Regions from separate parts of the Allobosea sp. LjRoot237 genome, predicted to be linked through region 3. Evidence: predicted binding sites of a transcription regulator. Region 3 holds the regulator's gene; each other region holds the start of a gene.
What was found. The regulator LexA, encoded in region 3, represses DNA repair genes until DNA is damaged. The targets are predictions, from matches to a motif close to TGTTCNNNNTGTGTTCNG.
Positions count from the first base shown of each region.

Region 1: ACSQ24_RS06965 (ATP-dependent helicase) is a predicted target of LexA. The motif match lies at 5,829-5,846, and genes of this name have one in related genera.
Region 2: ACSQ24_RS04925 (ATP-dependent helicase) is a predicted target of LexA. The motif match lies at 4,792-4,809, and genes of this name have one in related genera.

Region 1 covers NZ_CAXUQP020000001.1:1,432,635-1,442,290, forward strand. The annotation lists gene ACSQ24_RS06940 (50S ribosomal protein L11 methyltransferase) at 1-212, opposite strand, end outside; gene ACSQ24_RS06945 (VOC family protein) at 322-711, shown strand; gene ACSQ24_RS06950 (SDR family oxidoreductase) at 827-1,582, opposite strand; gene ACSQ24_RS06955 (winged helix-turn-helix transcriptional regulator) at 1,685-2,101, shown strand; gene ACSQ24_RS06960 (DUF5343 domain-containing protein) at 2,428-3,189, opposite strand; gene ACSQ24_RS06965 (ATP-dependent helicase) at 3,439-5,817, opposite strand; gene ACSQ24_RS06970 (acyl-CoA dehydrogenase family protein) at 6,075-7,727, shown strand; gene msrB (peptide-methionine (R)-S-oxide reductase MsrB) at 7,906-8,343, opposite strand; gene ACSQ24_RS06980 (DUF3419 family protein) at 8,568-9,656, shown strand, end outside.
Region 2 covers NZ_CAXUQP020000001.1:1,032,004-1,041,659, forward strand. The annotation lists gene ACSQ24_RS04910 (zinc-dependent alcohol dehydrogenase) at 1-799, shown strand, start outside; gene ACSQ24_RS04915 (hypothetical protein) at 796-1,425, shown strand; gene ACSQ24_RS04920 (hypothetical protein) at 1,460-2,470, opposite strand; gene ACSQ24_RS04925 (ATP-dependent helicase) at 2,636-4,696, opposite strand; gene ACSQ24_RS04930 (endonuclease/exonuclease/phosphatase family protein) at 4,996-5,796, shown strand; gene ACSQ24_RS04935 (UPF0104 family protein) at 5,879-6,799, shown strand; gene ACSQ24_RS04940 (phospholipase D-like domain-containing protein) at 6,735-8,234, opposite strand; gene ACSQ24_RS04945 (hypothetical protein) at 8,342-8,530, shown strand; gene paoA (aldehyde dehydrogenase iron-sulfur subunit PaoA) at 8,905-9,540, shown strand; gene ACSQ24_RS04955 (FAD binding domain-containing protein) at 9,537-9,656, shown strand, end outside.
Region 3 covers NZ_CAXUQP020000001.1:2,400,383-2,410,038, forward strand. The annotation lists gene ACSQ24_RS11660 (ComEC/Rec2 family competence protein) at 1-2,039, shown strand, start outside; gene lexA (transcriptional repressor LexA) at 2,033-2,764, opposite strand; gene ACSQ24_RS11670 (molybdopterin molybdotransferase MoeA) at 3,001-4,212, opposite strand; gene moaC (cyclic pyranopterin monophosphate synthase MoaC) at 4,209-4,697, opposite strand; gene trpC (indole-3-glycerol phosphate synthase TrpC) at 4,694-5,506, opposite strand; gene trpD (anthranilate phosphoribosyltransferase) at 5,516-6,529, opposite strand; gene ACSQ24_RS11690 (anthranilate synthase component II) at 6,544-7,161, opposite strand; gene ACSQ24_RS11695 (DUF1579 domain-containing protein) at 7,422-7,958, opposite strand; gene ACSQ24_RS11700 (SRPBCC family protein) at 8,010-8,561, opposite strand; gene ACSQ24_RS11705 (DUF899 domain-containing protein) at 8,703-9,485, opposite strand.

The DNA of each region.
Region 1 (9,656 bases), 970 kb from region 3:
TCGTCCGGGTGCGTCGCGAAATAGATCTCGACCTTCCACGGGGCGTTGAGCGAGAGCGTGGTGACGCCGGTCTCGACCTCGAACGCGGAGACTGCGGTCTCGGTCGGGTCGAAGACCTCGCCGAGCAGCTCGGTCAGGGCTCGCGCCTTGTCGCCGCTGGTTTCAAGTTCGAGGACGGTCGCGACCGTCGATGGCAGAAGGCCTTCGCGCATGGCGGGGAATTAGCAGGGCCCATGAGGATTGTCATTCGTTGTCGGGAGGACTTGGCAAGCTTGCGGTGCGGCCTAAGCTGCCGCGCAACCTGGGCCGGAGACATCCGCCATACTCTCGCATGTCACGATCGGCGCGAATGATTTCGAGCGCTCCTTCCACTTTTACTCCAACCTGTTCGAGGCGCTCGGCCATCGCCGGCGTTTCCTCGACCCGGGAAAATTGGCCGGGTGGCAGCATCAGGATGGCGGAAGACCATTCTTCTTCCTGACCAAGCCCTTCGACGGCGAGCCGGCGACGACGGGCAACGGCCAGATGATCGCGCTCCTCGCTGACGACCGGGCGACGATCGATCGCAGCCACGCCGCGGCGCTGGCGAATGGCGGGTCCTGCGAAGGGCCGCCGGGCCTGAGGCCGCATTATCATCCCGACTATTACGGCGCCTATTTCCGCGATCCGGAGGGCAACAAGCTTTGCATCTGCTGCCACAAGGCGGAGTAGGCGCCGCAATTGACCCGGCAATTGCGCAGAAGGCGAAGCCGACGAAGCAATCCAGGGAGCCGTCGAGCGAGCCCTCCTGGTTTGCTTCGCATACGCTCGCAATGACGGCCGGCGCTCAGCCGTGTTGCGCGTTCAGCTGAGCGAAGACCGCCGCGACCTGGCCGTTTTCGGCGGCGAAGCGCAGCGGCTTGCAGCGCTCGACGATGATCTCGCCCGTGGCCGGGGCGCTTTCGAGCAGCGCCATCACCTCGCTGGTGAACTCCGGCAGCGGCATCGCCATGGGATCGACCGCCTGCTGCGGGCCGAGCAGTTCGGTCTGGACATAAGGAGGAGCGATCTCGATGACCTCGACCGATGTCTTCTTCAGCTGCTCGCGTAGCGCCATCGACCAGGCATGGATCGCCGACTTGGTCGCGCTATAGGTCGGCGTTGTCGCCAGCGGCACGAAGGCAAGGCCGGAGGAGACGGTCAGGATCGCCGAGCGCGGCTGCGCCAGCAGGTGCGGCAGCAAGGCGGCGGTCAGCCGGATCGGCCCGAGCAGGTTGGTGCCGATTGTCTCCTCGGCCGTGCCGAGGAAATCGCCGGCTGCGACCGCCTCGCTGCGCATGATGCCAGCATTGTGGATGACGACGTTGAGCTCCGGAAAGCTTTCGATCGCCTGCCGGGCGAAGGCAGCGACATCGTCCCTGTCCTGGATGTCGAGCACGAGGGCTTCCATTCCCGGATTGGCCGTCGTCACCTCCTCGAGCAGCCGCTCGCGCCGGCCTGAAATGATCACCTGGTTGCCGGCCCTGTGGAAGGCCTCAGCGAGCGCGCGGCCAATGCCGGAGCCGCCGCCGGTGATCAGGATGGTGTTGCCGGTGATGTTCATCGCAAATCCCTTTCCTGGTTGCGGACCATCAGCTGGCGTCGATACTCTTCATCGGAAAGAAGGCTCCCGAAAGTTCGATACGCACCAAAAGGAGAGTGTCAGATGCATGCGATCCGCGAGGCCATGGCGGTGATGCACAAGCGCAGCGAGGCGATCCCGCCGGTGTCGCCCGCGGTCGAGTCGCTGGTGCGCCAGGTCATCGCGCAGGTGGCCGACAAATGGACGATGCTGGTGCTGGAGGCGCTGGAGGAGCGCGGCACGCTGCGCTTCACCGAGGTCGGGCGCGCGGTCGGCGGCATCAGCCAGAAGATGCTGACCAAGACGCTGCGCGAGATGGAGCGCGACGGGCTGGTCGTCCGCACCGTCCACCCGGTGATCCCGCCGCATGTCGACTACACGCTGACCGATCTCGGCTGCGAGCTCAGCGCGGCGTTCTGCGGGGTGTGGAGCTGGGCCGAGATCTACTACGCCGAGGTCTCGGCGGCGCGGAAGGCGTTCCGGGAGCGGGAGGAGAGGTAGGGGCGCCAATTGCCCTGCGCTGCTTCTTGATACTCAAAATAGCAATGGACCGTTGTCGGGAAATCAGCACTTTTCTTGACGACGTCGGAGACAGGGCGTAGAAAAAATGCACGTCTGCGGAGCGCAGTTTGGACCTGCACCTCGCAGACGCTCCTTACCCTTTTGGAAGGGGCAGGAAAGGTTGGGCCGCTGCTAGCGGCTTACCGATGTTGTCCGGGCGATGTGCCACATCGCGCCTCTCCTTTCTCTCCGGGGTCGTGCTTCGCGCGTGTCCCCTGGCAGGTATGCCGCGCTAAGCTGGAGCTCTTTTTGGCGGTGGCTGATTATCAGCTGCCGCCATCATTTTCGGTGATCGAAATAGTAATGCGTCCCTTGGACTTCGAAAGCAGTTTGAATATCCCCGCTGCGGCGCGGAGCCACTCGGCTTGATCTTCCACCGACCATTCAGAGAATTTTTCAGTCTCTGGAATTTCGTCCAGCAACCCCTGAACAAAAGGATGGTACTTCATCGGAGGGGCGGCCGGGCTGCTGTTGTTCGTATTTTGAGTTGCAGCATGTTCATTCGGCGGATGGGTCTCATCTCGCCTTTTATGTTTGGCAGCTTTCTTATTATTGGAGGAAGCAGAAACCGTTTTTCTTGCTAGCAGATGCTGCGAAAGCGTAATTTCTGCCATTTTTGCGCCAGATATAAAAAAGGCAGCTATCTTATCGACCGTCGATCCTTGGACATCAAATTCATTTCTAATGTGTTCGTCGAATTGACCCGCAGTTATAGTCCTCAAATTGACGCTGTCTTTGAATAAAGAGGGGTATCCTTGAGTAATAACTTCTCTGAGAAGGGATTTTCTTTCGTCATCTGATGATTCAACAAGAGAAGTAAATCTCTCGGATGGAATTCCGGCGTCATCTATAAGTTTAAGAAATTTGAGTGCCGCAATTACACTGTAAGATATGCTGCCGGAGGCGTTGCCAAAAACAGACGGATCAATTCGCCCCGGAACGACGGTGTCTCGCAGTTTATTGAGAAATCCAAGAAAAGAACCAAACGTCGCATAGGGCGGCGAAATCACCTTAGGCTTGTCGCTCACGGTCTCCCTCCCAGCGCTGACTGCACGCTTCTGCTTACTGCGACACAGCGCAGAGCGTCAATAGCCGAAAGGGGTTCAGCGCAGAAAAATTTACAGAAGCTCTGAATTCGCCTCTGTTGCGACCTGCTTATTCTTTTTGTTTTTCCTTCCGGTTTCGCTTCCGGTATTTTTTCTGCAGTGTTTTTTCCAGCGCAAATATCTGATGCAAAATGTTTTTTGTGGCTTTCTGCATGACCGTCAAAAATATCGCTAGGTTTTTTGCACGAAGCTATCCAGCACCATTTTCCTGCCGGCCTTGTCGAAATCGACGGTCAGCTTGTTGCCGTCGACGCTCGCCACTGAGCCGGGGCCGAACTTGATGTGGAAGACCCGGGCGCCCGCGTCGAAGGCCGAGGTGCCGGTCGATTTCGCCGTCAGCTCGCCCTCGATCAGCATCGGGCCGCGCTGGCGGCTGGCGAAGCCGGTCCCCTGGCCGAAGCCGCGCTGGCCGGCGTCGGAGAAGCCCGAGCCGCCGCCCGAATTGAACTTGGCCTTGTTTTCCTGCGCCCGCTGCCAGCCCGGCGTCTGGTAGGAGGAGCCGAAGCTCTCCATGCGCTCGAAACGCGAGGCGCCATAGCCGCCCTGGCTGTAGGTCGAGGCGGCCTGGACGACCTCGACATGGTCTTCCGGCAATTCGTCGATGAAGCGCGAGGGCAGGCTCGACTGCCAAAGGCCGTGGATGCGCCGGTTCGAGGCGAAAAAGAGCTTCAGCCGCTTGCGGGCGCGGGTCAGGCCGACATGGGCGAGGCGGCGCTCCTCCTCGAGGCCGGCGCGGCCGTTTTCGTCGAGGGCGCGCTGGCTCGGGAACAGCCCTTCCTCCCAGCCGGGCAGGAAGACGGTGTCGAATTCCAGCCCCTTGGCGGCGTGCAGCGTCATGATCGAGACGCGGGCGCCGCCATCGCCGCTGTCGGCGTCCATCACCAGCGAGACGTGCTCGAGGAAGGCCGGCAGATCGGGGAACTCGTCGAGCGAGCGGACAAGCTCCTTCAGGTTCTCCAGCCGGCCGGCGGCGTCGGCGGAGCGGTCCTTCTGCCACATCTCGGTGTAGCCTGATTCCTCAAGCACCAGCTCGGCGAGCTCGCCTTGCTGCATGCTCTCAGCCCGTGCCGACCAGCGGCCGAAGGCCTCGACCAGCTCGCGCAAGGAGGTGCGGGCCTTGGGCTTGAGCTCGTCGCTCTCGACCACGGCTCTCGCCGACTGCAGCAGGGAGAAGCCGGTCGCCCGCGCATGATTGTGCAGGATCTGGATCGTGGCGTCGCCCAGCCCGCGCTTGGGCACGTTGACGATGCGCTCGAAGGCGAGGTCGTCGGTCGGCGAGACCACACAGCGCAGATAGGCCATGGCGTCGCGGATCTCAGCGCGCTCGTAGAAGCGCGGGCCGCCGATCACCCGATAGGGCACACCGACATGAATGAGCCGCTCCTCGATCTCGCGCATCTGCGCGGAGATGCGCACGAGAATGGCGGCCTCGGCGAGGTTCTCGCCCTTGGACTGCATCGCCTCGACCTCGTCGGAGATCAGGCGGGCCTCCTCCTGGCTGTCCCAGGCACCGGTGATGGTGACCTTCTCGCCGGGCTCGTCCTCGGTGCGCAAGGTCTTGCCGAGGCGGCCTTCGTTTCGAGCAATCAGTTTGGAGGCAGTGGCGAGGATATGGCCGGTCGAACGATAATTGCGCTCGAGCCGGACCACGGTCGCGCCCGGAAAATCGTGCTCGAAGCGCAGGATGTTGTCGACCTCGGCGCCGCGCCAGCCATAGATCGACTGATCGTCGTCGCCGACGCAGGCGATGTTGCGCCGGCCCTGAGCGAGCAGACGCAGCCAGAGATACTGGGCGACGTTGGTGTCCTGGTACTCGTCGACGAGGATGTAACGGAAGCGCTCGTGATAGCTCGCCAGCACGTCCGGATGTGTCCGGAACAGCGTCAGGCAGTGCAGCAGCAGGTCGCCGAAATCGACGGCGTTCAGCGTCTTCAGCCGGTCCTGATAGGCGGCATAGAGCTTGCCACCCTTGCCGGACGCGAAAACACCGGCCTCGCCCGGCGGCACGTCCTTGGGCGCAAGGCCGCGGTTCTTCCATGAGTCGATGAAGCCGGCCAGCATGCGGCCGGGCCAGCGCTTCTCGTCGATCCCTTCCAACTGGATCACCTGCTTCATCAGGCGGATCTGGTCGTCGGTGTCGAGGATGGTGAAGTCGGAGCGCAAATCGAGCAGCTCGGCATGGCGGCGCAGCAGCTTGGCCGAGATCGAGTGGAAAGTGCCGAGCCAGGGCATGCCTTCGGCGACCGGGCCGACGAGATGGGCGACACGCTCCTTCATCTCGCGCGCCGCCTTGTTGGTGAAGGTCACCGACAGGATCTGCGAGGGAAAGGCGCGGCCCGTCGCGATCAGATGGGCGATGCGGGTGGTGAGCACGCGGGTCTTGCCGGTGCCGGCACCGGCCAGAACCAGTACGGGCCCATCCGTCGCCTCGACCGCCAGGCGCTGCTCCGGATTGAGGCCCTGCAGATAGCCGGCCGCCGGCTGCGCCGCCGCGCGCGATGCGAGGCCGCCGGGGCGAGGCAAGGGGGCGGAGGTCGTGTGGTCGGACAAAGTTGACGGCTCGATCGTGATTCGTTCTGCGGTCAATATAGGGTGTCGCGCGCGCGATTGCTGGATCATGCTGTGGAGGAACGGATGGTCCAAGCCAAACTCCGTGAGCCCTCATCCTGAGGAGCGGGCGAAGCCCGCGTCTCGAAGGATGGTCCAGGGGGTTCGGGAGGCGACTGGAGCATCCTTCGAGACGCCATTTCTGACGAAATGGCTCCTCAGGATGAGGGCTGAAGGAGTTTAGATTGCAGGAGCGCCCGATGCCGTCAGCAGGATCATCGCCGGGGCATGCCCATCAGGTCACCAATCAGGTGCCGCCGCTGCAGGACTACGACGCCTATGCCGCCGACCCGGTGCTGAGGGCCGCCATCGCGGCCTTCGACGCCGGCTGGGCGGATGAGCGGCTACACGAGGCGGGCCGCACGGTCGGGGCGGCTGAGACGATCGAGATGGCGCGGCTTGCCAACCGGCATGGGCCGGAATTGCGCAGCCATGACCGCTTCGGCAACCGGATCGACCAGATCGAGTTCCATCCGGCCTGGCACGCGCTGATGGCCCGCGCCATCGGCCAGGAGACGCATGCGCTCGCCTGGAACCGGCCGGGGCCGGGGGCGCAGGTGGCGCGGGCCGCCCTGCAATATCTCTGGTATGGCTGCGAGAGCGGCATCTGCTGCCCGATCTCGATGACCTATTCGGCGATCCCGGTGCTGAAGCAGGACCGGGCGCGCTGGGCCGAGTGGGGCGCGCTGATCTCCTCGAAGACCTACGACAAGAGCCAAGGACCGGCCGCGGACAAGGCTGGCGCGACCGTCGGCATGGCGATGACCGAGACGCAAGGCGGCTCGGATCTGCGCCAGACCCAGACCATCGCCTATGACAACCGCGACGGCACCTATTCGCTGCACGGGCAGAAATGGTTCTTCTCGGTGCCGCATTCCGACCTCTTCCTGACGCTGGCGCGCAATGAGGAGGGCATCTCCTGCTTCGTCGTGCCGGGCTGGCGGCCGGATGGCGAGCGCAACGGCATCGCGATCCAGCGCCTCAAGGACAAATGCGGCAACCGCTCGAACGCCTCCTCGGAGGTCGAGTTCAGGGGGGCGATCGGCCATATGCTGGGCGAGCCGGGCAGGGGCCTGCGTACCGGCCTGTCGATGAACCACAACACAAGGCTCGACATCGCGGCTGCCTCGGCCGGGCTGATGCGGCAGGCTGTGATGCTCGCCGGCCATCACGCCCAGCATCGCACCGCCTTCCAGCGCCAGCTGATCGACCAGCCGATCATGCAGAACGTCCTCGCCGACCTCGCCATCGAGGCGGAGGCCGCCGCCTGGCTCGCCTTCCGGCTCTTCGCCGCCGTTGATCGGCAGGAGCAGTCGGAGAGCGAGAAGCTGCTGGCCCGGATCGGCGCGCCGCTGGCGAAGTACTGGGTGGCGAAGCGCACGCCCGCGGTCGTGGTCGAGGCGCTGGAATGCCATGGCGGCAACGGCTTCATCGAGGAAAATCCGATGGCGCGGCATTATCGCGAGGCGCCGCTCAACTCGGTCTGGGAAGGCTCGGGCAACGTCATCTGCCTCGACGTGCTGCGCTCGCTCGAGCGCGAACCGGGCTCGTTGCAGGCTTTGCGCGCCGAGTTCCACGCCGTCTCCGGCCAGGACCGGCGCTACGATGCGGCATTGCAGGCGCTGGACAACGACCTGCACGAGCTCATCCGCCATGAGGGCCAGGCGCGCCTGCTGACCGAGCGGCTGGCGCTGATGCTGCAGGGCGCTCTGCTGATCCGCCATGCGCCGCACGCGGTTGCCGACGCCTTCGTCGCGACGCGCCTCGGCGGTCATTGGTCCGGCCATTTCGGCGACCTGCCGCTGGCGGTCGATGCGGCGACGCTGGCGCGGCGGGCGCTGCCGGAGGTTTGAAGGGAGAGCGCGGGGAACCCCTCTCCCGGATGGGAGAGGGGCAGGGGTGAGGGACCGCCGCTGATTATTGGACCGCGACGGCTCCGTTGTGCCTTCTGCGGATAGGGCAGGCCCTCATCCCTGCCCTTCTCCCACTCGGGAGAAGGGTTCCTCGCGCCTTACTTTCCCGGGGCGAGCCTCACCCCGCTTCCGCCTCGAAATCCATCGCCACGCCGTTGATGCAGTAGCGCAGGCCGGAGGGCGGCGGGCCGTCGGGGAAGACGTGGCCGAGATGGCCGCCGCAATTGGCGCAGTGGACCTCGACCCGGCGCATGCCGAAGCTGTGGTCGACGCTCTCTTCGACCGCGCCTTCCAGCGGCTGGTCGAAGCTTGGCCAGCCGGTGCCGCTCTCGAACTTCTTGTGCGACCGGAACAGCTTCTGGCCGCAGCCGACACAGGAGAAGGTGCCGGCGCGCTTCTCGAAGTTCAGCGCGCAGGAGCCGGCCCGCTCGGTGCCATGGCCACGCAGGACCCGGTACTGCTCGGGCGTCAGCTTCTCGCGCCACTCAGCATCGCTGAGCTGGAAGGGGAATTCGCGCTCCGGCTTGCCGGTGTCGTTCCCACCCTTGGCGAACATGTCCATCAGGCCCATGCGAGGCTCCTTTCCGCGCTGTCTTGTCGGGATTGTCGCGCGAGATATGGGGATTTGTCTTCCTGATTTCAGCCTCACGCAACGCGGCCTGTTTCACGTTTGCGTTCTGTCGCGACCAGCCTCTTCTCCGCCGGCCAGCCGCGTCACCCAACCGTCACGCGACTCCTCTAGTCGGCTCGCCATCGCAACGGGCGCAAAACGAGGGCCTCGTGACGCAGACGATCCGCGCGGTGAAGCGCACCACGAACCTCGGCCTGACCACTGCCGTCCATCGCAGCAAGCCGCTCTCGCGCGCCGGCCTGCTGGAGCGAATGTTCACGCTCGCCTTCTCCGGCCTGGTCTATCCGCAGATCTGGGAAGACCCGGTCGTCGACATGGAGGCGCTGGCACTGCAGCCGGACGACCATCTCGTCGCCATCGCCTCGGGCTCCTGCAACATCCTCTCCTACCTCACCGCCAATCCTGCCAAGATCAGCGCGATCGACCTCAACGGCGCCCATATCGCGCTCGGGCATCTCAAGCTCGCGGCCCTGCGCGAGATCGACGATCACGCGATTTTCCGCCGCTTCTTCGGGCAGGCGCAGTCGAAGGCCAATGTCGAGACCTATGACCAATTGATCGCGCCGCGGCTCGATGCGGTCAGCCGGGCCTATTGGGACGGGCGCAACCTCGTCGGCCGCCGCCGGATCGAACTTTTCGCCCGCAATTTCTACCGTTACGGCCTGCTCGGCCGCTTCATCGGCACCGGGCACTTCTTGGCGCGCCGTCTCGGCTGTGACCCCAGGGTCATGCTGCAGGCGACGACGATGGACGAGCAGCGGGCGCTGTTCGACCGGCATCTGGCGCCGGTCTTCGACAAGAAGCTGGTGCGCTGGCTGGTGCGCCAGCCGGCCTCGCTCTACGGGCTCGGCATTCCGCCGGCGCAGTACAAGGCGCTCGCCGCCGATGACGATGCCGGCATCCGCGCGGTGCTGCGCCATCGGCTGGAACGGCTCGCTTGCGGCTTCGACCTGAAGACCAACTATTTCGCCTGGCAGGCCTTCGGGCGTGGCTACGGGCCGGAGCCGGACGCGGCTGTGCCGCCCTATCTGGAGCAAGGCAATTTCGAGACGGTGCGGGCGCGCGCAGCTAGAGTCGCCTATCATCAGAGCGCGATCACCGCCTTCCTCGAACAACAGCCGGCCGAGAGCTGCAACGGCTTCGTGCTGCTCGATGCGCAGGACTGGATGAATGATGGCGAACTGACGGCGCTGTGGACACAGGTCACCCGCAGCGCCGCGCCGGGCGCGCGCGTGATC
Region 2 (9,656 bases), 1.4 Mb from region 3:
CAGGGTCGAGCGCGGCCCGCCCGAGTGGATCGGGCGTCGGGTGGTGGTCAGGCCTTCGGTGACGTGCGGGCGCTGCGAAGGTTGCCGGCAGCACGGCGAGGATGGCTGCACGGCGCGCACCGGCATCGGTATCCGCCGCAATGGCGGCTTCGCCAGCCTCGCGAGCGTGCCGGCGCGCAATTGCATGCCCGTGCCCGACGGACTCGATCCGGAGCTTGCGGCGCTGACCGAGCCGCTGACCGTCGCGGCGCAGGCCATAGCTCGTGCGGGTACTGTCGAGGGCAAGCGCGTGCTCGTGCTCGGGCCGGGGCCGATCGGGCTCGGCGTCGCGCTCTTCGCCGAACGAGCCGGATCGGCTGCGCTGACGATCGCCGGGCGCGATGATGCGGCGAGGCTGGCCTGCGCCCGCGCGCTCGGCTTCACCGACACCAGGGATGCGCTCGCCGATGACGAGCCGCTGGCGCCCGCCGGCTTCGATGTGATCTTCGAGGCGACCGGCGTTCCGGAGGTCGCGAGCGCGGCGCAGCGCCTGCTCGCTCCGGGCGGCGTGTTGGTAATCTGCGGCATCCATGCCCGGCCGGCCAGCTTCGACCTGACCGCGATGGTGCGGCTGGAGCAGAGCGTCGTCGGCTCCTACCGAGCGCCGGTGGCGCGCTGGGGCGAGGTGGTCGCGGCAATCGCCGCGGCGCCGGAACGCTTTCGCAAGCTGATCAGCCATCGCCTGCCGCTGAGCGAGGCACTGGAGGGTTTTGCGCTGATGCGCAGCCGGGCCGCGATCAAGGTGATGCTGCAGCCATGAGTTCCACCGCTTCAGCGAGCAGCGCTTTTCTCGTCTTCGCCAATGATGTCGTTTCCGAGCAGCGCGAGGCCTATGAAAGCTGGCATGGCGGCCATCATGTCCCGCAGCGGCTGACGGTGCCGGGCATCCTGCGTGCCACGCGCTATCGGACGAGCGGTGGCTCGCCGGAGTATCTCACGGTCTATGATCTTGCCGATATCGCGGTGCTCGCTTCGCCTGACTATCGCCGGCTCGCCGAGCAGCCCGATGCGGTCACGCAGGCGATGCGGCCCCATCTGCGCACTCCGCTGCGGCTCGCCTGCCGCGCCCTGGTCGGCGCCGATTGCCCGCATGGCGGGTTCTTGGTCATGCTTCGGATAGCCGATGCGAGCGCGGCGCGAGCGGCCGAGTGGTTCGCGGCCGAAAAACCCGCGACGATCAGGCTCGGCAGGACCGCGCCCGAGGCCGGCGGACATCCGATCATGGGCCGGGGCGGCATGCTGGAGGAGGCGGTCGCGCTCGTCTTCGCCGCGACGTTCGAGGCGGCTCGGACCGTGGCCGCAAGCACGCGGGGTGCAATGCAGGTGGAGATCCTGCCGGCTCCCGGCTCGGGCTTGGTCTATGAGCGGATCGAGAGCTTTCCCTGACTCGGCCTGCGTCGGCACGGCGGTCAGGACGGTCTCAGCCGCGTGCGCTCCTGCGGGTAGCGGCCGCCCGCTCGATCGAGCGGGCTTTGCGACGGGCTGGGCGCAATTCCTCCAAAGTGGGCTGCCACCAGCCCCGCTTCAGCTCATCGCTGGTGGCGGGATGGCGCGCCGGCCAGGTGCGGACCAGTTCCTCAAGCGTGGGAGGCCGCCAGCTGACCCAGACATAGGTCTCGTCTTCGGTGAGATGAGGATAGAGGGCGAGGAACTGCGCTCTGTCGACCAGTTCGCCATGGCTGCCGGTCACGACGATCGGTCCGATTGCCGTCATCACTGGCCACTCCGGCGGTACGTCGCTCATGGACATCGGGTAGCGCCGCCGACGGCGCTCGCGGGCCTGTTCGAGTGCTCTCGCTCGCTCCTCCGAAAGTGGTCGGCTGCGCCGCTCCGCACGTTCGGCAGGTTCGGCCCGAGCCGCAGCAGCTTCGATCCGGGGCCAGCGGGCTCGCAGCGCATCGTAGGAGCGGAACGGGATGATCCAGGCGCGCAGTTCTCGATCCCAGCGAGCGAAGGGAACTGCGCGCAATTCATCGATCACTGACTGGGAGTACGGCGTTCTCACCACCAGCCCATCGGCAACCGAGAGATAGGGACTGTCGATCGGCTCGAAATTGCAGGCGTCGCGGCCGCGCTCATCCTCGAAAGCCGTCAGCGCTGCCAGTTCCCGTTCCAGCCAACGCACGACGCGCTTTTGTGCCGTTATGCCCGGCACGAACCACGCCGTCTCGTCCTCGCGCCAACGGGCCCGCGGAAACGCCGCCTTGAAGCGCTCGACCGTTGCGACATCGAAGGGGAACGCCACGAGAGCACCCGAACCGGCCGTCGTGACGTTGACCGCGATCTCGCCGGAGTCTGGCCCGGATCTGGCGGGTTCCGCTTGCGGCGCAGATATCTCTTTCCCTGTCATGTCCAGTGGAACCGGCGGCGACCCCTTGCGGTTTCGGCGCCATGAATGCTCGGCGCCGTCAGGAGCGATTGGCGATCGCAACCTACAACATCAACAACGTCCGAAGACATCTTCAAAATCTGCTCGCCTGGCTCGATCACGCCGATCGGGTCTGATCTGAGGCCTGCCGAAAGCAACGAGACGAATAAGCCGGGGCTCACGCCCCGGCTTTTGCTGACCTCGTGGCTCCACCGATAACGTGCTGCCCTACCGCCACATCCCGCGCATCTTCGCCCGCACGTCGACCTTGGGTCCGCCGGAAGGCGCCGGCTGATCAGAGGGCGCTGCCAACGGCCAGGCGCGTCGCTCGAAATGCTTCAGCAGATTGGCCGGGATGAAGCGGGTGCGGGCGGCATAGACATGCCGGTCGCCGGTCGATGACTGGCCGTGGGTGAAGAAGCGCTGCGGCACCATCAGGTGTAAATCGTCCTTCGCGCGCGTCATGGCCACGTAGAGGAGCCGGCGCTCCTCCTCGATCTCGTCCTTTGCGCCGGCGCCGAGATCGATCGGAATGCAGCCGTCGACGACGTTCATGACGAAGACCGATTTCCACTCCTGGCCCTTGGCGGAATGGATCGTCGACAGGATCAGATAATCCTCGTCGAGATGCGGCACGCCGGCCTGGTCGCTGGTGGCGTCCGGCGGATCGAGCGTCAGCTCGGTCAGGAAGCGCTCGCGTGACGGATAGCCGCCTGCGATCTGCTCGAGCTGGACGAGATCCGCCTGGCGTGTCGTCGCGTCCTCATGGATGCGCTCCAGATGCGGCGCGTACCAGAGCCGGGCCCGCTCGATCTCCGAGGGCCAGCCTGAGCGGCCGGAACGCAGCTCCTCGATCGTCTCGATGAACTGAAGCCAGTCCGAACCGGCCCTGGCAGGCTCGGGGGCACCCCTGAGCGCACTGGCTGTATCCGGCGCCTGCGCCAGATGCTCGATGACGCGTTGCGCCGAGGTTGGCCCGACGCCGGGCAGGAGCTGCATCACCCGGAACGCCGAGACCCGGTCGCGCGGGTTCTCGACGAAACGCAGCAGCGCGAGCAGATCCTTGACATGCGCGGCGTCGAGGAACTTCAGCCCGCCGAACTTGACGAAGGGGATGTTCCGGCGGGTCAGCTCGATCTCGAGCGGCCCGCTGTGATGCGAGGCGCGGAAGAGCACCGCCTGCTGCTTCAGCGCTGCGCCGGCCTCGCGGTTCTCCAGCACCTTCTCAGCGATGAAGCGGGCCTGGTCCGCCTCATCGCGGACATTGACCAGCTCCGGCGCGGCGCCTGCGGCCCGGTCGGTCCAGAGGTTCTTCGTGAAGCGTTCGGCTGCGAGGTCGATCACCGCATTGGCGGCGGCGAGAATGGCCTGCGTCGAGCGATAGTTCTGGTCGAGCGTGATGATTTCGGCCGGCGGCGAGAAGGCGAGTGGAAAGTCGAGGATGTTGCGGACTGTCGCGGCGCGGAAGGAATAGATCGACTGCGCATCGTCGCCGACGACGGTCAGCCCCCGGCCATCCGGCTTGAGGGCGAGCAGGACCGAGGATTGCAGCCGGTTGGTGTCCTGATACTCGTCGACCATGACGTGATCGAAGCGCGCACCGACGTCGGCGGCCAGCTCGGGATCCATCATCGCCTGCGCCCAGTAGAGCAGCAGATCATCGTAATCGAGCACGTTCTGTTGCTGCTTGGCCTCCACATAAGCTGCGAAGAGCTGCTTCAGCTCGGCGGCCCAGGCGATGCACCAGGGATAGGACAGCCTCAACACGTCCTCGATCGGCTGCTCGGCGTTGACGCAGCGCGAGTAGATCGCAAGGCAGGTGCCCTTGGTCGGAAAGCGCGCCTCGGTCTTCGAGAAGCCGAGCTCGTGCCGGACCAGGTTCATCAGATCGGCGGCGTCCTCGCGGTCGTGGATCGTGAAGGCGGGGTCGAGCCCGATCTGCTCGGCGAGGTCGCGCAGCAGGCGCGCGCCGACGCCGTGGAAGGTGCCGGCCCAGTTCAGTGCATCCACGACGACACCAGCACCATCGCCCATCACCTTGCGGGCGATGTGCTCGACGCGGCGGATCATCTCCGAGGCCGCCCGGCGCGAGAAAGTCATCAGCAGGATCCGGCGCGGATCGGCACCACCGACCAGGAGATGAGCGACGCGGTGCGCCAGCGTGTTGGTCTTGCCCGAGCCGGCTCCCGCGATGATCAGCAGCGGCGGCGCAGGCAGGGCGCTGTCGCCGAAGGATACCGCACGCCGCTGCGCCGGATTGAGGCTGTCGAGATAGACGTGCGCGTTCATGATTGATTCGACCTGCTACCGCCTGAGCGCAGCACGGGGCGGCGTTCCCACGCAATGTCGGAAGATGGCGTCAATGTTGGCTCGCTCGGTAGGTGCGTTCTGATTCTGTTCTCATAAGCGAGGCCGAGCGGAATGTCAGCGAGCGGCGCACAAGGACCGCAACTCCTCCCGCAAGAAGCCTCCGATCTGATGTGCTTCGCGCCTCGTGTCATGCCGATAAGCATCTTGCGAGGGCTAACGCGCGTAGGCTGTCGAGGCGGTCCCGATGAACTTCGGCCGTGCTCCGGCATTTATTGCAGATGACCTTAACTGCGCAGCGTCCCACCCGGGTTCCGATCACCCTTGCGACCTATAATGTCCGCCGCTGCCTCGGGACGGATCGCTGCCTGTCACCGGATCGCGTTGCCGACGTGATCGCCGAGGCGAACGCCGATATCGTCGCCCTGCAGGAGATCGACGTCGGCAGGCTGCGTAGCGGGGGCGTCGACCAGGCTGGCGTCATTGCCGACAGGCTCGGCTTCTCGAGCCATTTCCACCCGGCGCTGCAGATCGCAGAGGAGCAGTACGGCGACGCGATCTTGACGCGAGGCCGATCCCACCTGGTCAAGTTCGGCTTCCTGCCCGGCTCACGCAATCTCTGGCCCTCGGAGCCACGCGGCGCCATCTGGATCGAGGCGGTGGTCGGCGACGCCCGCCTGCAGGTGATCAATACCCATTTCGGGCTCGGCCGCCGGGAGCGACGGGACCAGGCGGCGGCCTTGCTGGGCGCCGGATGGATCGGCCAATGTCCTGCGCCCTTTGTCGTGGCAGGAGACCTGAATTCATTGCCCGGAGGCCGGGTCTATCGCAGCTTCGCGGCACGCATGCGCGATGCCCATATCGCCGGGGCACAGGGCAGGGCTGCGCCGACCTTCCCGTCCCGTCGGCCGCTGCTGCGTATCGACCACGTCTTCACGTCGGACGATATCGACGTGGCAAGCGCCGCTGTCGTGCGCTCGCCGCTTGCCAGCCTGGCGTCGGATCACCTGCCGCTCGTGGTGCGCCTGAAAATCCCGGTCGAGGAGGGCAAGGGCAGCCTTGCCGCCGTCGATGGAGCATGAAGCCGCCCTTGTTGGTGAGGATCAGCCCGCTCGTCGGCGATGGCCGGCTATCCTCCGGGCTACTCTGGCGCTGGCGGCCGTCATGCTCGCGGCATACCTGCTGTACCGGACCTTGCGCGGTCATAGCTATCAAGAGCTCAGTGGCTTGCTGCGCTCGGCAAATCCGATCCGGGTGGCGGCTGCGCTGGGCTTCGCCCTGTGCAGCTATGCTTGCCTGACCCTGTTCGACTTTCTCGCGTTGCGATACGCCGGTAAGCTGCTCCCTTATCGGCAGGCGGCGCTGGCCTCGTTCACCAGCCTGTCACTCGGCCACAATATCGGCCTGGCGGCGCTGAGCAGCGGCGCGATCCGTTATCATTTCTATGCGCGATGGGGCCTCACCGCCGGAGATGTCGCCAAGGTGATCCTGTTCTGCGGGGCGACCGTCGGCATCGGCCTGGGCTCGCTCGCGGCGCTGGCGCTCCTGCTGCGCCCGGAACTCGCGGTGAAGCTGACCGGTCTGCCGGACAGCGCCGTATTCGCATTGGCCGCCGGCCTGATCCTTGCGCTGGCGGTGTATTTTATCCTTTGCGCCTGCGTTCGCGGCCGATTGCGGATCGGCTCCTGGGACGTTGAATTGCCGCGCCCACAGCTGGCCGCCGCGCAATTCATCGTTGGGCCGTTGAATTTTGCCCTAGTCGCCGCATGCCTGCATCAGGCGTTGGCAAGCCTCGGGGAAGTTTCCTATCCCGATGTCGCCGCGAGCTATGTGCTGGCCAACATCGCATCGCTCATTGCCCATGTTCCTGGTGGACTTGGGGTCATCGAGGCCGTGGTGACGATGGTATTGCCCGGTGCCGGCGTGATCGCCGGCCTCATCATCTTTCGCGCTGTCTATTTCCTCGTGCCCTTGCTGCCAGGGGCGGTGTTGCTGGCGTTCTCGCTAACGCGGAAGCGGCCTAGCGGAACGGCCAAGGCAAGCGAAATATCCTCTCCGGATCCAGGAAGCGCGTCCCCAGGATAGGCCAGAACGGGCCTCCTGTTTTGCTCGCCTCGAAAGATCTGAGTCCACGCGGTTTGCAATTCAGTCGATCCACCGCAGCGGCCAGCCCGCCTGCGGTGATGGCGGTCTCGACCTCGTCGACCCGGCAATCCAGATGTTCTGCGAGAAGCCTGTTGCGAATCCCCGCAATGGCCCTGCAGGCCTCCGAGTCAGCTGCTTCGAGCGCGACGTCACATTCGGTGTCGAGGCCGATGGAACGATTGTTGAGGTTGGAGGATCCGATCCGGATCGCCCGGTCATCGATGATGATGAGCTTGGAATGGATCAACACCTCGACCTCTTCGGTCGCGCCCGGAACCACCGGGTAGAGGACGCGAAGCCGGCCGAAGCGATCCGCCCGCACGAGCCGGCGCATCAGCCTGTCGCGATTCTCGGACATGGCGAGACGCTCGAGAAGCCCGCGCGATTTGCGGGTCATGACGATGACGACGTCAGGGCCGCCGGCCTTCTTGAGCTGCTTCGACAGCGCTGCGCCGATGCGCTTTGCCGTCAGGTACTGCGCCTCGATGTAGACCGAGTGTTTTGCCGCCGCGATCATGTCGAGCGCCAGAGTTGACGATTCGCGAATCTCGTGGCGCCCGGCATAGGCCGGCTCGGTCCTTGCTATGGCCAGGACGGCAGATTGAAATTCCGGCGGCAGGTCTTCGGGCCAGGGCCCGCCTATTCCCACAGCCGCACTCGCTGGGAAACCCGAGCTTTCGCCCGGTCGCTCGCCGGCCGCAAGCTGCCAACGCTCGGCCGCCATCGCGCACATCGCCGCCGCTGCGCTGCCATCGAAGACCATCTGGATGTCGTGAACCGGGGGATAGCGCTCCCCGTCGCAGTCGATCCGGCGCGGGTCGTCGGCCACGTGTTCCGACGTATCCCAGCGTTCGACAGTGAGGTCCATGCCGCCAACGAACGCGATGGCGCCGTCGATGCAGACGATCTTCTGATGGTTCGATCCGTAGAAGGGATGCCGGGTGTCGAACTTGACCTGAATCCGAGGGTGATCCTGCCAGTCGCTGCCGAACAATGCGGGCACGACCGCGCTCGGGCCGTGCAGTACCGAGATGCTCCAGACCAGAATCTGGATCACAAGTTGTGGATTGGCCTCGACCAGCGCGCGGAGCAGCGGCCCCAGAGGCGGGGACTCACGGTCATCGGCCTGCGGGCGCAGACGGATACGGCCGTCGAAATCCCAGCCGATGATGGTGATCGAGCGCCGTGCCTGGCGCAGGCTGCTTTCGAGATGGCGGAAGTAGTTGGCTCCGTCGACGAGAACGGCGACGCGGTCCGCCATCGCCACCTCGACGCAGTTGCGCCCGGGACAGAACATCGAAGCCGGATTTCGAGCCGAAGTCGGCCGCGGGCGATCGCCCTTCCAGAAAGCGTTCCAGCGCACGGACAAGCTCATCACGGACCGCGCAACGCTTCGGGCCATGTGATTGTTCCGCGTCGTCGAAGAGAGGAACCGTTGCCCAATCCCGCGGTTTCCACAGAAGGCAACGCGAGGAGGCTACGATGCGCGATGGACGCGGAAATCAGCTCTCGCCCGAAGAGCAGAAGAAAGTGAAATCCATTCAAGGCGCTCCGGATGGGCAATCCTTGAAAAAAGTGTCGATCAATCCGGATGCGGACAAGGATACAGGTTCGGCCAACAAGCCGGAGGTCAAGCCCGGCGACAAGCCTGCAGCCGGGGTTGGGAGGTAGCAGGCTGGCGGTGTGGTATCGGATTGGCACTCGCTCGTTGCCCCCATTCGGTTGAGCGGTGTGCGCGGCAACTGCCTGGCGGGAGCCGCCCTTCTCCTGTCGCAAGCGAGCCGGTGTGAGCCGGGAGCGCATCTTTTTGTGCTGCCGCCCGATCGGCTGATCGATTGCACAGAGCAGCCGCTCTGATGCGACACCCTGCGTTCCAGACCTTCTCCAGCCCACTGGGAGAATGCGCCTCACGACCTAGTGACCTCTCTTTTTAGAAAGGGAGTGAACTGGGACGCGCTTTTTCGGTTGTCGTCGCAACGCCGCGTTGCGTGGAAGCAGACGCAGACGCTCCGACAAGACAATCCAGCCAAGACACGGAGGCGGATATGCCAAGTCCCGGCGATATCGAAGTGAACAGGCGTGACCTGATGGTTGCCGCCGGAGCCTGCGCGGCCTTGCCCGCGATGGGCGCGAACGCCCGTTCGCAGCCAGCTCCGGTCGGCACCCCGGTGCTCGCGGACGTGTCCTTCACCGTGAACGGCCAGCAGCGCGCACTTGCGATCGACACCCGAACCACCTTGCTCGATGCGCTGCGCGAGCATCTGCACCTGACCGGCACCAAGAAGGGCTGCGATCATGGTCAGTGCGGCGCCTGCACGGTGATCGTCGATGGCCAGCGGATCAATTCCTGTCTGACCCTCGCCATCATGCATCAGAGCGCGAGCGTCACCACGATCGAGGGACTGGGAACGGCGGACAATCTGCATCCGATGCAGGCAGCCTTCGTCAAGCATGACGGCTTCCAATGCGGCTACTGCACTCCCGGTCAGATCTGCTCCGGCGTCGCCATGCTCGACGAGATCAAGGCCGGCATTCCAAGCCATGTGACTGCCGATCTCACCACAGCGGCGGCCGTGAGCGAGGCCGAGATCCGTGAGCGCATGAGCGGCAATATCTGCAGGTGCGGTGCCTATTCCAACATCGTCGAGGCAATGACCGAGGTTGCGGGGAGGCAGGGATGAGGGCTTTCACCTATGAGCGCGCGACCTCCCCAGCGACAGCGGCAAAGGCCGCAGCTGGGAACGGCGGCGCGAAGTTCATCGCGGGCGGCACCAACCTGCTGGACCTGATGAAGCTC
Region 3 (9,656 bases):
TGGCCGATCGTGAACCGGGCCTGAGCGCGCCCCTTGCCGGGCTGGCGCTGTGTGCGCTCACCAGTTGGCTGACGCGCCGGCGCCGTGCCGTCATGGCGGTCTGCATCGCGGCCGCGGCCATCTTCGCCGGTTTCGCGGCGGCAGCCTGGCGAACGGCCGGCATCGCCGCGCCCGCGCTCGCCCGCAACCATGTCGGCAAGCTCACCGGATTCGTCGAGGCGCTGGAGCAACGCGACAAGGGCGTGCGGATCGTCGTGCAGGTCACGGACCTGCCTGGCATCGAAGCCACTCAGAGGCCGCGCCGGGTGCGCGTCACCACGCCGGTCACCATGTTGAAGCCCGGCGACCATATCGGCGCGACGGCGCGCCTGTTGCCGCCGCCCGGCCCGGCACGCCCTGGCGGCTACGACTTCGCTCGCGACGCCTTCTTCCAGGGCATCGGCGCGGTCGGCAGCATCGCCGGCAAGATCACGCTCGCGCCGGCGCCGAGCCCGATGCCGCGCCGGCTCGCCTTGGCGGTCGCGATCGACCAGGCCCGCAACGCGCTGACCGAACGCATCGCGACGAGCGGCGGCGGGCAGGCCGGGGCGATGGCGGCGGCGCTGGTCACTGGCAAGCGAGGGCTGATCAGCGAAGCGACCAACAACGACCTGCGCGCCGCCGGCATCTACCACATCGTCTCGATCTCCGGCCTGCACATGGTGCTCGCCGCCGGCACGATCTTCTGGCTGGCGCGGGCGCTGCTCGCGCTGTCGCAGACGGCGGCGCTCCATTGGCCGGTGAAGAAGCTCGCGGCGCTCGCCGCCATGGCAGGCGCCATCGGTTACTGCATCTTCTCCGGCGCTGAGGTCGCGACCGTGCGCTCGCTGATCATGACGCTGGTGATGCTGGGGGCGATCCTGGTCGACCGGCCGGCGCTCTCCATGCGCAACCTTGCGCTCGCCGCGATCATCGTGCTGCTGCGCGAGCCCGAAGCGGTGCTCGGTCCGAGCTTCCAGATGTCGTTCGGGGCGGTCGCGGCGTTGATCGCCTTCGCCGAGCGCTGGCAGGAGCGCCCGCCCGACGCGGCGGCGGCGTCATGGCCCTGGCCGCTGCGGCCGCTCTGGCTCTCGGCTGTGGGTATCGTGACCACGACCATGGTCGCGACAGCGGCGACGGCACCCTTTGGCGTCTTCCACTTCCAGACCTTCAACCCGTTCGGCCTGCTCGGCAATGCGCTGGCGCTGCCCTTCGTCTCGCTGATCGTGATGCCGGCCGCCGTCTTCGGCGTGCTCGCCTATCCGTTCGGGCTCGACTGGCCGGCCTGGGCGCTGATGGGTTGGGCTTCCGGCCTCGTGCTCCAGCTCGCGCATTGGGTCGCCGGCATCGACCGCTCGACTGTGGTGCTGCCCGCCTTCGGTTCGCTCGCCCTGATCTGCTTCTCGTTGTCCTTGCTCTGGCTGACGCTGTGGACGACGGCGCTACGTTTCCTTGCTGCGCTGCCGCTGGTTGGCGGGCTGGCGCTGGCCTCGACCCCGTCGCAGCCCGATATCCTGATCGAGCGCGATGGTTCGGGCGTGCTGGTGCGTGGACTAGAAGGGCGGATGGTGCTCGCCGGCAAGCCGAGCCGCTTCGTGCTGACGCAATGGCTGCATGCCGACGGCGATTCCCGTTCGCCCGACGATGCGGCCCTGCGCGCGGGCGCCGCCTGCGATGCGCGTGGTTGCGTCATCCGCCTGCCGGACGGCCGCAGCGTCGCCTATACGCGCGACCGCATCGCTTTGGTCGAGGACTGCCAGCGCGCCGATCTCGTGGTGACGTCGCTCTATTGGAGCGCGCCTTGCGCTGCCCGATTGATCGACCGCAGCGCGCTCATCCGCGACGGCGCGACCGCTTATCATGCGGCCCGCGGCGGCTGGCGTTCCTATACGGCGGATGAGGTGGCACGCCTGCGTCCCTGGACCCGTGCGCGGCCGGAAACGAGGCCGGTGCCCGAACCCGCTCCTGCACCGATTTCCGCTACTGCAGAGCCGGCACAGGATCTAGAGGCGCTTCAGTAGCGCCGCATCAGATTGACGAGCCGGCCCTGGATCTTGACCCGGTCCGGCCCGAGCACGCGCGTCTCATAGGCGGGATTGGCCGCTTCGAGCGCGATCGAGGAGCCGCGCTTGCGCAGCCGCTTCAGCGTCGCTTCCTCGTCGTCGATCAGCGCGACGATGATGTCGCCAGTATTGGCGCTGTCCTGCTTGCGGATCACCACAGTGTCGCCGTCGAGGATGCCGGCCTCGATCATCGAATCGCCGCGGACCTCGAGCGCGTAATGCTCGCCGCCGCCAAGCATGTCGGCGGGCATGGAGACGCTATGGCTGCGGTCCTGGATCGCCGAGATCGGCGTGCCGGCGGCGATGCGGCCCATGACGGGGATGGAGACGGTGGAGCGCCCGCTCTCTTCGGCGCCCGCCGGGCGCGGCTTCGCCAAGGTGGCTGCCGGTGCCGGCGGGGTCTGGCCGAGCCCGCCCTGGACGATGGAGGGGCTGAAGCGGGCGCGCTGCGCCTGCTGTCCGCCGATGCCGTCCGGCATCTTGATGACCTCGAGGGCGCGCGCCCGGTTGGGAAGCCGGCGAATGAAGCCGCGCTCCTCGAGCGCCATGATCAGCCGGTGGATGCCGGATTTGGAGCGCAGATCGAGCGCGTCCTTCATCTCGTCGAAGGAGGGAGGCACGCCGGATTCACGCAGGCGTTCATGAATGAAGCGAAGCAGTTCAAACTGTTTGCGTGTCAGCATGGTCGCGCCGCTCGCCTCTCGGGCTGGAATCGAAACAAAGCACGAACACCATAGCTGTTCGCTTTGTGTTCCGCAAGGGATTGCCCGAGCAGAGCGCGCGCTTCCAGAGCGTTGTCATCCCGGGCTACCGAAGGGAGGCCCGGGATCCATTCCGGAACGCTTCAGAAATGGATCCCGGATCGGCGCCGCTGACGCGGCTTGTCCGGGGTGACGATGCAGGAGGGCAGGAGCCCCGGCTAGCGCAGCCGGATGATCCGGCAGGAATCGCCCGCCTTGGCGGCCTCGGCGAAGATCGGGCGGATCACCAGAGCTTCGGCGCGCGCCAGGTTGGCCAGCATCGACGAATCCTGCTTGGCGAATGGCCTGACACGCCGCTCGCCATCGATGGTTTCGAAGGTGGCGCGCAGATAATCTTGGCGCTCGTCATTGGCCGGCAGATCGACGGCCAGGATGGCGGGCTCGCTGCGGTCGCGTTCGGGATCGTCGATGCCGAGCAGAGCCTCGACCAGCGGGATGGCGAAGAGATGCCCGCAGACGATCGAGGAGACCGGGTTGCCCGGTAGGCCGAGCGCGACCATGGCGCCGAGGCGGCCCATCATCATCGGCTTGCCCGGGCGCATCGCGATCTTCCAGAAGCCGAGCTCCATGCCTTGCGCCTTCAGCGCCGCCTGGACGAGATCGTGCTCGCCGACCGAGGCGCCGCCGAGCGTGATCAGGACGTCGGCTCCGGCCCTGCGTGCCGCCTCGATCTTGCCGGCGAGATCGGGATGGTTGTCGCGGGCGATGCCGAGATCGAGCGCCGTGCCGCCGGCCTGCTCAACCAGTGCGGCGAGCGCGAAGCTGTTGGAGGCGACGATCTGGTCGGGGCCGACCGGCTCGCCGGGCAGGACGAGTTCATCGCCAGTCGCGAGGATCGCGACCAGCGGCTTGCAGCGGACCGCGAGTGTCGGATGCCCGGCGGCTGCGGCGAGCCCGAGCGCGGCGCTGTCGAGCCGGTGGCCGGCCTTCAGCAGGATTGCGCCGGTCTGAAAATCCAGTCCGGCCGGGCGGATGAACTGGCCCTTGTTCGCCGGCTTGGCGACGCGGATCACCGGGCCGCCGACACCCTCGGCATGCTCCTGGATCAGGATCGCGTCGGCACCGTTCGGAATGGGGGCGCCGGTGAAGATGCGTACCGTCTCGCCCGGGCCGACAGGATCGGAAAAGCCGCGGCCGGCGGCGGATTCGCCGATGACCTTGAGCTCCCTGCCGGGCTCCAGGTCAGTCGCGCGGGCGGCATAGCCGTCCATGGCCGAATTGGCGAAGGGCGGCTGGGTTCGGAGTGCGGCGACATCTTCGGCCAGCACGCGGTCGGCGCAATGGGCGAGCGGCAGCGTCTCGGCTGGTGTCGGGCCTGGCACGCTGTCGAGCAGCGCTCGCAGCGCTACGGGAACGGGGGTGAGGCTCATGCCGATCGCCCTGCCAGCTCATAGGTTCCGGACTTGCCGCCGGATTTATGCACGAGCTGGATGCCTTCGATATGCATGGCGCGATCAACCGCTTTCACCATGTCGTAGACGGTGAGGCAGGCGACGCTGACGGCGGTCAGCGCTTCCATCTCGACGCCGGTCTTGCCGGTGAGCTTGACCTCGGCACGCACGCGTACGCCGGGCAGGGTCTCATCGATCGTAAGGTCGACAGCGATCTTCGAGAGCAGCAGCGGGTGGCAGAGCGGGATCAATTCATGCGCGCGCTTGGCCGCCATGATGCCGGCGAGGCGGGCGGTGCCGAGCACATCGCCCTTCTTGGCCTCGCCATCGCGGACGATGGCAAGCGTCTCGGCCTGCATCACGACATGGCCTTCGGCGACCGCGACCCGGACGGTCTCGGCCTTGTCGCCGACATCGACCATATGGGCCGCGCCCTTCTGGTCGAGATGGGTGAGCCGGCTCACGCCGCCGCCTCGGTGGTCTTGCCAGTCAGAAGCTCGCGCGTTGCAGCCGCCACGTCCGCCTGGCGCATCAGGCTCTCGCCGACCAGGAAGGTGTTGACGCCGCAGCCCTGCAGGCGGGCGATGTCGGCATGGCTGAAGATGCCGCTCTCGCCGACGAGCAGGCGGTCCTTCGGCACACGCGGCGCCAGCCGCTCGGTGACGGCGAGGTTGAGCTCGAAGCTGCGCAGGTCGCGGTTGTTGATGCCGACCAGCCTGGTATCGAGCTTCAGCGCGCGCTCCAGCTCGGCTTCGTCATGGACCTCGGCGAGCGCGGCCATGCCGAGCGCCTTCGCCGTGGCGGTGAGCTCGCGCGCGGCGGCATCGTCGAGCGAGGCCATGATGATCAGGATGCAGTCGGCGCCCCAGCTCCGCGCCTCGAAGACCTGGTAGGGCTCGAACATGAAATCCTTGCGCAGGCCGGGCAGGCCGGAGGCGGCGCGCGCCTGCGCGAGATATTCCGGCTGGCCCTGGAAGGAGGGCGTGTCGGTCAGGACCGAAAGGCAGGCTGCGCCACCGGCCGCATAGGCCTTGGCCAGCGCCGGCGGGTCGAAATCGGCGCGGATCAGGCCCTTGGATGGCGATGCCTTCTTGATCTCGGCGATCAGGGCGGGGCCACCGGCGCGATGCTTGGCCTCGAGCGCGCCGATGAAGTCGCGCGGCGTCGGCATCGCCGCAGCGCGCTTCTCGATCTCGGCTTGCGGCACCGCGGTGCGCGCCGCAGCGATCTCCTCGCGCTTATAGGCCTCGATCCGCTTCAGGATGTCGGACATAGGGCAGCCTCACGCGTTCGAACTGGCAACCAGGGCCACGAGCGCAGCCTTGGCCTTGCCATTGTCCAATACCGCATAGGCCTGCGCCAGCCCCTCGCCGAGCGTGGCGGCCTTGTCGGCGACGACGAGCGCGGCCGCAGCGTTGAAGGCGGCGATGTCGCGGAAGGCGCTCTTCGCCCCGCCAAGCACCTCCTGCAGCGCCTGTGCATTCTGCGCCGGCTCGCCGCCGCGCAGATCCTCAGGCCTGGCGCGGGCGATGCCGACATCCTCGGGCGCGATCGAGAAGCTCTCGATCTTGCCGTCCTTCAGCGCGATCACGCGGGTCGGGCCTGTCGTGGTGATCTCGTCGAGCCCGTCGGAGCCGTGCACGGCCCAGACCGTCGTGGAGCCGAGCGATTGCAGCACCTTGACCATCGGCTCGAGCCAGGTCTCGGAAAAGGCGCCGATCAGCTGCTTCTTGACGCCGGCCGGGTTCGAAAGCGGCCCGACCAGGTTGAAGATGGTGCGGGTGCCGAGCTCGGTGCGCACCGGTCCGACATGGCGCATCGAGGCGTGGTGGGTCGGCGCGAACATGAAGCCGACGCCGGCCTCGGCGATGCAGCGCTCGGTGCCGGCAGGTTCGAGCCCGACCTTGACGCCGAGTGCGGTCAGCACGTCGGCGGCGCCGGAGCGCGAGGAGGCGGCGCGGTTGCCGTGCTTGGCGACCGGCACGCCGCAAGCCGCGACGATGATCGAGGCCAAGGTCGAGACATTGTAGGAGCCCGAGGCATCGCCGCCGGTGCCGACGATGTCGATGGCATCGGCCGGGGCCTCGACGGTGAGCATGCGCGAACGCATGGCGCTGACGGCGCCGGCGATCTCCTCGGTGGTCTCGCCGCGCACGCGCAACGCCATCAGGAAGGCGGCGGCCTGCGCATTGGTGACCTCGCCGGAGAGCATGGCCTCGAAGGCGTCGCGGGCTTCCTCGCGCGACAGCGAGGCGCCGGTCGCGACCTTGGCGATGAAGGGTTTGAAGTCGTCCATGGGAACTCGATCGATCAGGCTGTCGCGGAAAGGGCGGCTTTGTTCGTATGGCGCGACCATCGCTCGGCGAGATCGAGGAAATTGCGCAGGATCGTCGCCCCGTGCTCGGAGGCGATGCTCTCGGGATGGAATTGCACGCCATGCACCGGCAGCTCGCGATGCGACAGCGCCATGATCATCCCGTCGCCGGATTCGGCCTCGATCGAGAGCTCGGCCGGGCAACTCTCGCGCCGAATGACGAGCGAATGATAGCGCGTCGCCTCGAGCGGGCCGTTGATGCCGTGGAACAGGCCGCGCGCCCGGTGGGTGATGGTCGAGACCTTGCCGTGCATCGGCAGGGGGGCACGCACCACCTCGCCGCCGAAGACCTGGCCGATCGCCTGCAGGCCGAGGCAGACGCCGAAGATCGGCTTTTTATCTGCGCCTTCGCGGACGAGGTCGAGGCAGATGCCGGCTTCGTTCGGCGTGCACGGGCCGGGCGAGAGCACGATCGCGTCATGGTCGCCGGAGAGAGCTTCGTCGACGGAGAGCGTGTCGTTGCGGCGCACGTCGACTTTCGCGCCGAGCCCGCCGATCAGGTGGACCAGGTTCCAGGTAAAGCTGTCGTAATTGTCGATCAGCAGGATGCGCATCGCCTCTAGGCCGTCCCCAACCCAGTTTCTTGGGGTTTGCACATGCCCCCGAACGCGCATGCCGGTCAAGCGCGAGGGCGCGGAGCTGGTTGCTCCGCGCCCTCGCTTTTGGGGCCATTCCCGGGCTCAACCTACACCGTCATTCCGGCTGGAGCGAAGCGGAGTGCCGGAATCAATCGTAGAGCGTCGTGCCCTTCGATGGATTCCGGAGCTGCGCCGCTATGCGGCTTGTCCGGAATGACGATCTCGCAAAGGCTGCCTCACTTCACCCGGCGGTAATGCGCCGTCATGAACTGGACCCATTCGCCGTTCTCGCCCTTGCTGCGCGAGGACAGGATGTGATGGTCCGGGCTCTTGATTTCGAGAATGTCCTGATAGGCCGCCGTCTTGCCCGGCTGAGTGAAGTCCGGGCCTTCGGTGTCGAGCGTCAGCGTTGTGCCGGCGGCATTGCGCGTGCCGGTGTAGACCCATTGATTGCTCATCATCGAGCCGATGAAGGAGCCGACATAGCGCTCCTTCTGCGGATCGTAGCCGAGCGTGATTCGGGTCGTCGCAGGGCTGCCGTCCGGCATGGCGCCGGCGCCGTCTCCGACGAGCCAGAGTCCGCCGAAGGACGAGAACGACTGGGTGCCCGACGACTTCATCGGCGGCTGGTCCGGTCCCATCAGGCATTCGGCCTCATAGGTCCATTCGCCGACGAGCTGGTGGAGCCATTCATGCTCCGCCTGGGGCTTGGCCGGCATGCAGCCGGACAGGTCGCCGACCTGCGGCTTGTCGAGTTCTGCTGCGTTGGTCATGGTCTTCCTCCTTTGCTTGCTTCTTGCGGGTGAACGTCGATCGCGTGCTGGTCAGGCCGCGGCAGCAACCAGTTTCGGCCGCTCAGCGGCCTGCTTGAGGGCGGTGAGGCCTTTGTCGAAATCGCCGCCGACCATGCGGTCCATGTTGAAGATCGTACCCATCAGCTTGCCCATGAACGGGCAGGGCCCTTCCATGCGCCAGGTCACCAGCGTGCCGCCTTCGCTGGGGGCGAGCGTGAAGGTGATCAGGTTGCTGCAGGCCATCGGGCGGGTCATGTCGAGCGTCACCGCGAGCTTCACCGGCGCCTGGACCTCGACGATGGCGAGCTCGCCGGTACCGACCTGCTTGTTGCCGTCGAAGGCATAGACGGCACCGACGCCGGAGGTCGCGCCCTTGAAGCTGCGCTTCATCGCCGGATCCTTCTTCTCATAGGGCGACCAGACGCCCCATTCCTGGAAGTCCGCGAGCAGGGCGAAGATGCGCTCGGGCGTTGCCCGGATCGTCGCGGAACGGCTGACCTCGAAAATATCAGGCTTGCGTGCGGCGACAATGAGGACGCCGGCGACGAAAGCGAGCACGGCGATGACGATGGCGGTGAGCATGGCTTACTCCTATTTGCAGGCGTTTCGGGGCTGGTAGTCCGCCCATCTGCTGCGAGGACGTTGGCGCCTCGGGTGATCCGACAACGCGAGTGAAAATTTTCTTCGCGCTGCGGCGGGCACGTTCTGCCGCTACTTTGGCGATCAGCTCCCTGCCGGGGCATGGCAGCAGGCCGCTGCCGGTTCCTCGCGCCAGCGTCCGGTCATGTCGGTCTTGCCGGGGGTGTCGTAGCGGTCGTGCGGGCGGACCCAGTCGGTCAGATTGCGGCCCGGCCCGGTCTCGTTGCGGCCCTTGGGTGTCATGTCGAGGAACATGTAGGTGCCGAGCACCTCCTCGGCGCCACGCCCGAAGGTCGAATAGGTCAGGTAGATTTCTCCGTCCGCATCCTTCTCGAGGACGGTGAAGCCCGAGAGGTCCTCCAGCGGCGCGGCGATCGTCTCGAAATTGTAGAAGACGTCGTTGTTGGCGAGCTGCTCCGGTGTGTAGGAGACGTCGAAATCGTAGTTGAAGTCGCTGCCATGGGACGAGACCCAGTGGAACTGCCAGCCCATACGGCGCTTATAAGCCTCGATCTCGGCCAGCGGCGCGCGCGCCACCGCGACATAGGCGACATCGTGCCGTTCGAGATGCTTCAGCACACCGTCGACATGATCGGCCTCGAAGGAGCAACCGACGCAGCCTTCAAGTTGGCCGGGCGCCAGCATGAAGTGCTTGACGATGAGCTGGGAGCGGCCGCGGAAGAGGTCGGAGAGCGTCTGCTTTCCGGCCGGCGTGTCGAAGACATAAGTCTTCTCGATCCGGATGCGCGGCAAGGCGCGCCGTTCGGCGGCGACCGCGTCGCGCCGGCGCGTGAGCTCCTTCTCCTTGACGAGCAGGGCCTTGCGGGCGGTGATCCAGTCTTCCTTGCTGACGGTGGTCTGCGTCATGGTCGGTCTCCTCGCTGCAATGGCCGCTTCCGATCCCGAGACTTGAGGATTCCGAAGCAAGCGGTTGTCATCGGCGAGTTTTCTGCCCTGGCCATATCCGACCAGCGCATTCACTCGCCGCCCCTTTGCAGCAAGGACGAATGAGCGGACCTGGCGCCGACACGACACCGG